2 regions of the Sinorhizobium sp. Y406 genome follow, and region 1 is predicted to be linked to the other one. Evidence: riboswitches for the same ligand, from Rfam matches in the RefSeq annotation. Region 1 holds a riboswitch; the other holds the start of a gene.
What was found. Region 1 has a riboswitch for S-adenosylmethionine ahead of metA (homoserine O-acetyltransferase MetA). Riboswitches for the same ligand answer to the same signal wherever they lie in the genome.

Region 1 (5,251 bases):
GACGGCCCCCCAGCTCAGAACCTTCGCCGTCAGCCCGCCACCGCTGAGGGTCACGCGGTGGACCGGTTCGCCGGAAGGCAGGTGGCCGAAGACTTCCGTGTCGGTGCTCATTTTCTGTCCCTCGCTCCTTATCCCGATGCCGGCGCCAAACTGCGTCATTTCCAGCCATGCGGCAACGGGAAAGTTCAGCGGGGCAATTGCTTGGTCGCCGCCTGCAGACCGGCGTGCGTCACCGTGATCTTTTCCGTCTTCAGTTCGAGGAAGAAGGGAATGAACATTAAGGCTCGGCACCGATCTTCGCGAGTTCGTAGGGCGTCGTCTGGTAGATCTCGTTGATCCAGTTGCCGAAGAAGAGATGCGCATGGCTGCGCCAACGGTTCTGCGGCGGCAGCGCCGCGTCGTTGTGCGGGAAATAGTCGTGCGGCAGCTTGATCGGCACGCCGGCATCGACGTCGCGGAAATATTCCTCCGACAGCGAGGTGGAATCATATTCGACGTGATTGAACATGTAGAGCCGGTTGCCCTTCCGTTCGTGCACGAGGCAGACGCCCATCTCCTTCGATTCCATCAGGATCTCGAGCCCCGGCACCCGCTCGATATCGGCGCGGCGCACCTCCGTCCAGCGCGAGACGGGCACGGCGAAATCATCGGAAAAGCCGTTCAGATAGACCGAGGAAGGCTTCAGGTTCTGGTGCCGGTAGACGCCGAAGGCCTTTTCTTTCAGCGAATATTTCGGGACGCCGTGGAAATGGTAGATCGCCGCCATGGCGCCCCAGCAGACATTCATGGTCGAATGCACATTGGTCGCCGTCCAGTCGAAGATGCGCTTAAGCTCGTCCCAATAGGTGACCTCCTCGTAGTCGAGGGTCTCGACCGGCGCGCCGGTGATGATGAAACCGTCGAACTTGCGGCCCTTCACCTCCTCCCAGGTCTCATAAAAGGCGAGCAGATGATCCTCCGGCGTGTTCTTCGGCCGATAGCCGTTGACCCGCACCAGCGACAGTTCGACCTGCAGGGGCGTGGCGCCGATCAGCCGCGCCATCTGGAGCTCGGTCTTGATCTTGTTCGGCATGAGATTGAGAAGCCCGATCTGGAGCGGGCGGATGTCCTGCCGGATCGCCGCGGTCTCTGTCATCACCCGCACACCCTCGTTGACCAGGGTCTCGAAGGCGGGCAGCGCGTCGGGAATCTTGATGGGCATGGGCTCCACTCGATCAATACAAAAAAACCGGCGGCGAGATCATCGCGACCGGTCCTCGGAAATCGTTCTCCTCGGCCCTTTAGCGACTTCTTTAACGTGGCTGCAAGCCGGCCGGCCAAATCACCACGGATCGTTTGATAGCGCGAGGACTGCCGTATGGTCAACGAAAAACGATTCCGGATGGCCAAACAAGGACGCGCGGAAGGACGTGCGCATTAATGAGCCGGCTACCGAATTGCGCCAAGCGATCCTGCGTCCATGGTCGAGCGATCCTCAGGTCGTGGTCGGCGACATAGTGCATCGGCTCGTCGTTCTCCTCAGCCTCTGAACGCCGTGACCTCGATCTCGATCAGCATTTCCGGGCGGATCAGGTCGCAGACGATCATCGTCGCGGCCGGACGGATGTCGCCGAACAGCTCGCCGAAGATCGGAAAGACGCGGTCGGCGAAGCTGGCGTCCGTGACGTAGCAATGGCTGCGCACGACATCCGAGAGCGAGAAGCCGCCCTCCTTGAGCGCGCCCTCGATCGTCTTCAGACAGTTGCGCGCCTGTTCCTCCACCGTCTCCGGCATGATCATGGTGGCATAATCGTAGCCGGTCGTGCCGGAGAGGAAGCACCAGTCGCCCTTGACGACGGCACGCGAATAGCCTGCCGCCTTCTCGAAGGGCGAACCGGAGGAAATAAGCCTGGCCGCCACTGGGCGCTTATGCCCAGGGCCGGGAGGTAGCGGTTGCCGTCTCGAAATTGTCGATGGCGCTCGCCTTCTCCAGCGTCAGGCCGATATCGTCGAGGCCGTTCAGCAGGCAATGGCGCTTGAAGGCGTCGATCTCGAACTTGATCGAACCGCCATCCGGGCCGGTGATCTCCTGCGCCTCGAGATCGACGGTGAGCACCGCATTGGAGCCGCGGCTGGCGTCGTCCATCAGCTTGTCGAGGTCGGCCTGGCTGACGACGATCGGCAGGATGCCGTTCTTGAAACAGTTGTTGTAGAAGATATCGGCGAACGAGGTCGAGATGACGCAGCGGATGCCGAAGTCGAGGAGTGCCCAGGGCGCGTGTTCGCGCGAGGAGCCGCAACCGAAATTGTCGCCGGCGACGAGAATCCTGGCGTCCTGGTAGGCCGGCTTGTTGAGCACGAAGTCCAGGTTCAGCGTGCCGTCTTCGTTGTAGCGGGATTCGGCGAAAAGCCCCTTGCCGAGGCCGGTGCGCTTGATCGTCTTCAGGTAGTCCTTCGGAATGATCATGTCCGTGTCGACGTTGACGACGGGCAAGGGCGCGGCAACGCCGGTAAGCTTGACGAACTTTTCCATGTCTTGGCCTTCGATTTCAGCGGGAAGTGTTGGCAGAAGCGTTTAGATCAGTTTTGCGCTGAATTGAAGGAGAATCTGCGTTTGCCGGACTCGGGTAACCGAGCGCAATGGTCGTTGAAGGCAGATCACAGATCGATGATCGTGCCGCGGCCGTCGTTCCAGATCCGTATTTCCCGCTCTCGACCGGCGGAAGCCGCGCGGGTATGCGCTGGCCGCGGCCGCGGGCCGAGTCTTGCGGCGATCGCGCTGCCGATCGCGATCGCGGCGGCGATGCCGGCAAGCGCCAGCGCGAGGGAAGCGGTGAAGACGAGAGCGGCCAGCGAGAGGACGATGGCCGCGGTCATGAAAAGAACAGAGCGGATGCTGCGCATAGGACTACCTTTCTGTCACGCATGTGGGTGTGCGCCCGCGCGCTTGCAAGGGGCGCAGGAGAGCTGCAAGAGCGCCGGCTTGCGCGAAAGCGCAAAGGGGGGCACAACGACGCCTATGACGAGACCGACCGACCACCATCCCGTGCGGCTGCGCCGCTCCGTGCTCTCCGTTCCGGCGGACAACCCCCGTGCGCTCGCCAAGGTCAAGGTTCTGACCGCCGATGCCGTCATCTTCGATCTCGAGGATGCCGTGGCGCCCGAGCGCAAGAGAGAGGCGCGCGACGCGCTGGTACGACATCTTTCCGAGGACCGGCCTGAGATCGAAACGGTCATCCGCATCAACCGGACGGAGGCGGGTTTCAACGAACTGGATCTTGCCGCCGCACTCGCCGTCAGTGCCGATGCGGTCCTCCTGCCCAAGGTCGAAGTCCCCGCCGACATTCAGGCCGCTCTCGACTGGCTCGCGGAAAACGACGCACCGGAAAGCGTGAGGCTCTGGGCGATGATCGAGACGCCGCGCGGCGTGATCAATGCGCCGGCGATCGCCGAGACCGGGCGCACGCGCGCCGACCGGCTCGACTGCCTCGTCGTCGGCCTGAATGATATGAGAAAGGCGACCGGCGTCGCCGACCTCCCGGGCCGCCCCTATCTCCTGTCCTGGCTGATGCAGATCCTCCTTGCCGCCCGCGGCAGCGGTCTCGATGCCGTCGATGCGGTCTTCAACGACTTCCGCGATGCGCAAGGTTTCGAAACCGAGTGCCGGCAGGGACGCGACATGGGCTACGACGGCAAGATGCTGATCCACCCGGCCCAGATTGCTTTCGCCAACGACGCCTTCGGCATCGATGACGCAGCGCTCGCGGAGGCGCGCGCGATCATCGCCGCCTTTGCCCTTCCGGAAAATTCCGGCAAAGGCGTGATCAGTCTCAACGGCCGCATGGTCGAGCGGCTGCATCTGGACGAAGCGCAGAAACTCGCCGCCAAGGCGGATATCATCGAAACACGAAAGGCAAGATCGTGAAACTCTATCGCTTTCTCACCGGCCCCGACGACGCCTCTTTCTGCCATAAGGTGACGGCGGCGCTGAACCAGGGATGGGAGCTCCACGGCAATCCGACCTATGCCTTCAACGCCGACACCCAGCATATGCAGTGCGGCCAGGCGGTGGTGAAGGAAGTGTCGGGCAAGGATTACCATCCGGACGTCAAGCTCTCGGAAGAGTGAGCGCAACGTCGCGATCGTCTCCCTGTAGCGAGAGGTCAATCGAGAACGCGCGGCGGCCGACGACGACTTGTCGCCGTGTCATGCGAGTTGGGAAGCGGCCGACATCAGTTCTTCGGGATTCAACGCCCGGCATACGTTTCGGCCATCCTCTTCGACTTCGGTGAAACTCCAGCGTACCACGCCGTCGCGGTCGAGCAGGAAATGGCCGACAAGCTGCATATGACCGGGTATCCGCACCTGCTCATCGGCTTCCGTGACTTCATACCCGTCCTTGCTGCTGAGAAGATCGCCGCCGCTCGCCGGATTCATCGGTTCGGGCAACTCCCCCGGCCAATCGACCCGCATCGCCGAGACCGCGTCCATTCCGACCCTCTGCGGCCAGTTGGTCTCATTTTCCGTAAACTCGATGAGAGGCAAGCCGAAGACGCGGTGCGAAGCGCGCTCGGTGTCGGATGCGGCGAGCAGGCCGGGTATAGGCTGGTAGCGGAAATAGAGGCGTGCGCGTTCCACCGGGGTGTTGACCACCGCCAGCGAGGCGACGCCTTTCTCGCTAAGGGCCGGGTTGAGCCGGGCCATCGCCGCCACATGGCGTCGGCAGAACGGACAAAGCAGCCCTCGAAACAACCCGATCAACACGGGGCTTCGACCGCGAAAATCATCAAGCGCGATCCTCCCCTCGCGGGATATCGCGTCCAGCACGATGTTGGGGGCCTGGTCGCCCGGCTGTAGCGGATGGTCTGGATAGTGCTCAGACATGGTCGACCTCCTCGCCCGAAGGACCAGCCAAGAAGAGGCAGTATGGCTCAGAATCGAGGCGAAAATGGTCCGGTCGCCGACGGGCAAGCGTAAACAGCTGCGATCCCTGCCGCGGTGAAATGCGCGTCTTTTCAGACGCGCAAAGGTCGCTGTAACTCTTTGAATCGGCGCATTGAGCTTTCCGAAAATCGGGTACGATTTTCGGGCCGATGCGCTAGCCGCCCAGATGTTCGACGCTCGCCTCGATCCGCTCCATGTCGTCGTCGGACAGGCCGAAATGGTGGCCGATCTCGTGGATCAGCACATGGGTGATGATGTCGCCCAGCGTTTCGTCGTTTTCCGCCCAATAATCGAGGATCGGGCGACGGTAGAGAATGATCCGGTTCGG
Region 2 (5,251 bases), 680 kb from region 1:
CCAGCTCTCGAATGGGGGAGTAAGGGGCAGGACCACAGCGCCGCGCGTCTTTTCAGGCGCGCTGATGTCGCTGTAATTCATTGGATCTGCGCATCGAGCTCTCCGAAAATCGGGCCGATGCGCTAGTTCAGTGTGCGAACCTGCCCGGGGGTGTCCAGCGAGAAGGCGGGGATCGCGACGTTGAAGGTCTCTCCGTCCTCCGCCTCCATGCTGTAGTGGCCGAACATGACGCCAGAAGGCGTGTCCAGCGGACAGCCGGAGGAATATTCGTAGGTATCGCCGGGATTGAGCAGCGGCTGTTCGCCGATAACGCCGGATCCGCTGACCTCGTCGACCTGCCCGTTCTCGTCGGTAATATGCCAGTAGCGGGTCACCAGCCGAACGGCGATTTCGGAATGGTTCGATATGACGATGCGGTAACCCCAAACATAACGGCTGTCGTCGGGATCAGACTGCTCTTCCAGATAGTACGGCTCTACCGTGACTTCTATGTCGCGAGTGAGTGCGCGATACATGTTTCGACATCCTGTTCCAATTCCGTGCGGATATCCTATAGCAATAAGGTTTCGTGAAGAATAACGGCAATATCGCCCGAGTCGTACACAATTTTCACTTGAAGGACTGAGACATGCTCGACGGGGCTGTGCGCAGGCGGCTCGAGCCAATACTGGATCGGATCGGAATGGCGCTTGCAAACCATGGCGTCGGGGCCGATACGGTGACCATTGCCGGTTTTCTGCTCGGTCTTCTGGCCGCCGTCCTGATCGCCTTTGAATTCTATTTCTCCGGCGCAGCCTTGATCCTGTTCAGCCGGCTATGTGATGGCCTCGACGGTGCCGTCGCCCGCGCCAGCCGCAAGACGGATCTCGGGGGCTTTCTCGACATCGTCCTCGACTTCGCCTTCTACGGCGCGATCCCGCTCGCTTTCGTCATTGCCGACTCGGCCGCCAACGGCCTCGCCGGCGGCTTCCTGCTGTTTTCCTTCTATCTCAACGGCGCCACCTTTCTCGCATTCGCCGTCATGGCGGAAAAGCGGGCGATGACGACCGAGGTAAGAGGCGCGAAATCGCTCTATTTCACCACGGGGATCGCCGAGGCGACGGAGACGATCGCCTTTTTTCTCGCCTGCTGTCTTTTCCCTTCCTGGTTTCCAACTCTTGCCGCGTTCTTCGCCGCTGTCTGTCTTTACACCGCTTTGTCCCGGATCGTGCTGGCGCGTCTCGCTTTCCAGGACAAACAATGAAAAGCCGCCCGCGCGTGACGCAGGCGGCCAAAGCTCCTTCGGGTTCAGGCTGAGCGGATCAGGCTTTGACGCCCTTCAGCGCCTGCGCAAAATCCTCGATGAGGTCGTCGCCGTCCTCGATGCCCGCCGAAAGGCGGACGGTGCCGGCGGAAATGCCGAGTTCGGCCCGGGCTTCATCGGAGAGGTTCTTGTGGGTCGTCGTTGCCGGATGCGTGATCAGGCTCTTGGCGTCGCCGAGATTGTTGGAAATCCTTATGATCTCGAGCGCGTTCTGCAGCGCGAAGGCCGCCTCCTTGCCGCCCTTGAGTTCGAAGGCAACAAGCGTCGAACCGCCGCTCATCTGCTTGGCGATGATGTCGGCCTGCGGATGATCCCTGCGGCCCGGATAGAGAACACGAGCGACCTGCGGCTGCTCGGCAAGGAAATCTGCAATTCGACGCGCATTATCCGTCTGCTGTCTTACACGCAGCGGCAGGGTTTCGACGCCCTTCAGCAGCGTCCAGGCGTTGAAGGGAGACATGGCCGGACCGGTGTGGCGGAAATAATCGTGCAGGTTCTCGTCGATCCACTCCTTGCTGGAGAGCACCACGCCGCCAAGACAGCGACCCTGGCCGTCGATGTGCTTCGTCGCGGAATAGACGACGACATGGGCGCCGAGTTCCAGCGGCTTCTGGAAGAGCGGCGTCGCGAAGACGTTGTCGACGACGAGCTTGGCGCCGACCTGGTCGGCGAGGCGGGCGACGCCGGCGATGTCGATGACCTCCAGCGTCGGATTGGTCGGGCTTTCCAGGAAGAAGACCTTGGTATTCGGGCGGATCGCCTTCTCCCAATTGGCAAGATCGCGGCCGTCGACGAGGGTGCATTCGACGCCATATTTCGGCGCAAGCGTCTCCACGACCCAGCGGCAGGAGCCGAAAAGCGCCCGCGCGGCAACGATGTGATCGCCGGCCTTCACCTGGCAGAGGATCGCCGCGGATACGGCCGCCATTCCGGAGGCGGTGGCGCGCGCATCCTCGGCGCCTTCGAGCATGCACATGCGCTTCTCGAACATGTCGTTGGTCGGGCTGCCGTAGCGGGCGTAGATGAAGCCGTCGGTCTCGCCCTTGAAGCGCGCTTCCGCGGCTTCCGAGCTCTCGTAGACGAAGCCTTGCGTCAGGAAGATCGCTTCGGAGGTTTCGCCATACTCAGAGCGGAGCGTTCCACCGTGGACGAGTTGGGTTGCCGGGCGCCAGTTCTTGCTCATCGGACAATCACTTTCAAAAACAAAAAAACCGGCCGCAAAACGGCCGGTTCGAAACCCGGCCTTTTTAGCTATTTGTTTAACGTGGCTGCAAGCCGACCGGCCAAATCACCACGGGATAAAGCTGCAATACTGCTTGGCTGTGCTTGCGTCAATTCCCGGAGTTTGGTTTTGTCTGGCAGATTGAGAAGAGGAACGCAATGGCCCGCGAAACAGGGATATTGGCCGACCGCGCGATTGCCGCGCTGCACGCTTCGGGACGGTTGAAGAGCGAAAGGGCGCTGGATCATGACCAGATCCAACCGGCCAGCCTCGATCTTCGCCTCGGTTCCAAGGCCTTCCGGGTGCGCGCGAGCTTCATGCCTGGGCCGGCGCATCTTGTCGCCGACAAGCTCGATCGGCTGAAACTGCACGTCGTCGATCTCAGCGAAGGCGCGGTGTTGGAAACGGGCTGCGTCTACATCGTGCCGTTGATGGAAAGCCTTGCGCTGCCGGAGAACATGTCGGCCTCGGCCAACCCGAAAAGCTCGACCGGACGGCTCGACATCTTCACCCGCGTCATCACCGACCGGGCACAGGAGTTCGATAAGATTCCGGCCGGTTATAGCGGCCCGCTCTATCTTGAAATCAGCCCACGGACTTTCCCGATCGTCGTGCGCCGCGGCTCGCGGCTCTCGCAAATCCGCTTCCGTGTGGGGCAATCGCTGCTTTCCGAACGGGAATTACTGGCGCTGCACGAGAGCGACACGCTCGTTGCCAGCGAGCAGCCGAACATCACGGGCGGCGGCATCGCGCTATCGATCGATCTCAAGGGCACCGGTCCGGATGGGCTGATCGGCTATCGCGGCAAGCACCACACCTCTGTCGTAGATGTCGACAAGAAGGCCCAACACCCCGTCTTCGACTTCTGGGAGCCACTCTATAGCCGCGGCCGCGACGATCTGATCCTCGATCCGGACGAATTCTACATCCTCGTCTCGCGCGAGGCGGTGCACGTGCCGCCTCTCTATGCCGCCGAAATGACCCCCTTCGATCCGCTTGTCGGCGAATTCCGCGTCCACTATGCCGGCTTTTTCGACCCGGGCTTCGGCCATGCCTCCGCAGGGGGCAGCGGCAGCCGCGCGGTGCTCGAGGTCCGCAGCCACGAGGTGCCCTTCATTCTCGAACACGGGCAGATCGTTGGGCGCCTGATCTACGAGCACATGCTGGAGCGACCCGACGGGCTCTACGGCCTTGATCTCGGGTCGAATTACCAGGCGCAGGGGCTCAAGCTCTCAAAGCATTTTCGCGCCGAGTGAGCATTGTGCTTGACAGATCGCGGCCGTTGAGGAAATTTCCGCTTCTGACGCGGGTGTAGTTCAGTGGTAGAACGCCAGCTTCCCAAGCTTGATGTCGTCGGTTCGATCCCGATCACCCGCTCCATTTCTTCCCCCCGTGGGCGTGGGGCCGTGGCAAGTGGAATTCAAATCCTGCTTCGGGCCATAGTCGGATTCGTGGCCGTTTGCACGTCGCTTGCCGCCGGTACGGCGCTGGCCGAGCCGAAGGGCCTCCCTTTGCTTTTCGACGCCCGCGAGCGCATCGCCAAACCCGACTTGAGCGCGCTACCGCGATTGCGCTTTCTCACCACCGTCGATTTTCCACCCTTCAACTTCATCGACCAGTCCGGAAAACTCTCGGGCTTCCATGTCGACCTCGCCCGCGAAATTTGTCGGGAACTCGAGATCGAGCCGAAATGCCAGATCCAGGCGGTGACTTATGAGGAATTGGCCCCCGCTCTGGAAGAGGGGCGGGGGGAGGCGGTCGCCGCCGGCATCGCCGTCACGCCGGAACTGCGGCGGAGCTTTGCATTTTCCAGGGCTTTCATGCAATTGCCGGCCCGCTTCATTCTCAACACGAAGGCGGCAAACGGCTTGGAAAGCCCAGCCGATCTCGCCGGCAAGCCCATAGGCGTCGTCTCCGCTACGACGCACGAGGCTATGTTCAAGGCCTTCTTCCCTCGGCTCAAAGCCCAGGCCTTTTCCGATCGGGATGCGATGCTCTCCGCCCTGCGGGAAGGCTCGATCGCGGCCGCCTTTTCCGACGGTATGCAACTCTCCTTTTGGGTTTCCGGCAGCGGGGCCGCCGGCTGCTGCAGTCTGATGGAAGGCGCCTATTTCTCGCACCGCTTCCTTGGCGAAGGGCTGACGATCGTCAGCCGCAAGACCGAGCCCGCCCTGGCCCAGGCGATCGACCATGCCCTGCTGGCACTTTCGCGCAGCGGCGGGCTCGAAGAGATCTACCTGCGCTATTTCCCGAATGGGATCTATTGAACGGCTGAATGCCTGGCCGGCGGCGCCGCGCGCCTATGCGGGCTATTCTCGCCGAAACGGCAGGAGCATCGACCAGACAAGCTTCGTCGGGTCGACCCGCCCATAGACCTTCAAGCCCGTTTCGATCGCGTCACCGCTTGCCGGGTGCGCGACATAGGTCGCAAACAGCCGGTCCCAGATGGAAAGGTTGAAGCCGTAATTGGAATCGGTTTCGCCCCTCTCGACGGAATGGTGAATGCGGTGCATGTCCGGCGTGACGATCACCCGCCGCAAGAACCGGTCGGCCTTGCCTGGCAGCCGCAGATTGGCGTGGTTGAACATTGCGCAGGCATTGAGAACGATCTCGAAGATCAGGACGGCGAGCGCCGGGGCGCCGAGCAGCATAATGACGAGGCCCTTCCAGACCATCGAGAGCAGGATCTCCAGCGGATGGAAGCGAAGCGCCGTCGTCACGTCCAC

Region 2: it holds a riboswitch for S-adenosylmethionine, as region 1 does, so the genes downstream of both, AC4P1R_RS00620 (O-succinylhomoserine sulfhydrylase) here and metA (homoserine O-acetyltransferase MetA) in region 1, are expected to answer to the same signal.

What each region holds. Positions count from the first base shown of each region.
Region 1 is NZ_CM178974.1:3,069,507-3,074,757, forward strand. Features, by position in the region: gene AC4P1R_RS14545 (aldose epimerase family protein) at 1-111, opposite strand, end outside; gene metA (homoserine O-acetyltransferase MetA) at 278-1,201, opposite strand; SAM riboswitch at 1,261-1,338, opposite strand; gene AC4P1R_RS14555 (RidA family protein) at 1,519-1,899, opposite strand; gene leuD (3-isopropylmalate dehydratase small subunit) at 1,907-2,512, opposite strand; gene AC4P1R_RS14565 (hypothetical protein) at 2,638-2,883, opposite strand; gene AC4P1R_RS14570 (CoA ester lyase) at 2,999-3,904, shown strand; gene AC4P1R_RS14575 (DUF1737 domain-containing protein) at 3,901-4,107, shown strand; gene AC4P1R_RS14580 (redoxin family protein) at 4,186-4,863, opposite strand; gene AC4P1R_RS14585 (metallopeptidase family protein) at 5,078-5,251, opposite strand, start outside.
Region 2 is NZ_CM178974.1:129,756-135,006, forward strand. Features, by position in the region: gene apaG (Co2+/Mg2+ efflux protein ApaG) at 123-515, opposite strand; gene AC4P1R_RS00615 (CDP-alcohol phosphatidyltransferase family protein) at 629-1,243, shown strand; gene AC4P1R_RS00620 (O-succinylhomoserine sulfhydrylase) at 1,302-2,486, opposite strand; SAM riboswitch at 2,530-2,608, opposite strand; gene AC4P1R_RS00625 (2'-deoxycytidine 5'-triphosphate deaminase) at 2,684-3,781, shown strand; tRNA gene AC4P1R_RS00630 (tRNA-Gly) at 3,831-3,905, shown strand; gene AC4P1R_RS00635 (transporter substrate-binding domain-containing protein) at 3,950-4,792, shown strand; gene AC4P1R_RS00640 (sterol desaturase family protein) at 4,835-5,251, opposite strand, start outside.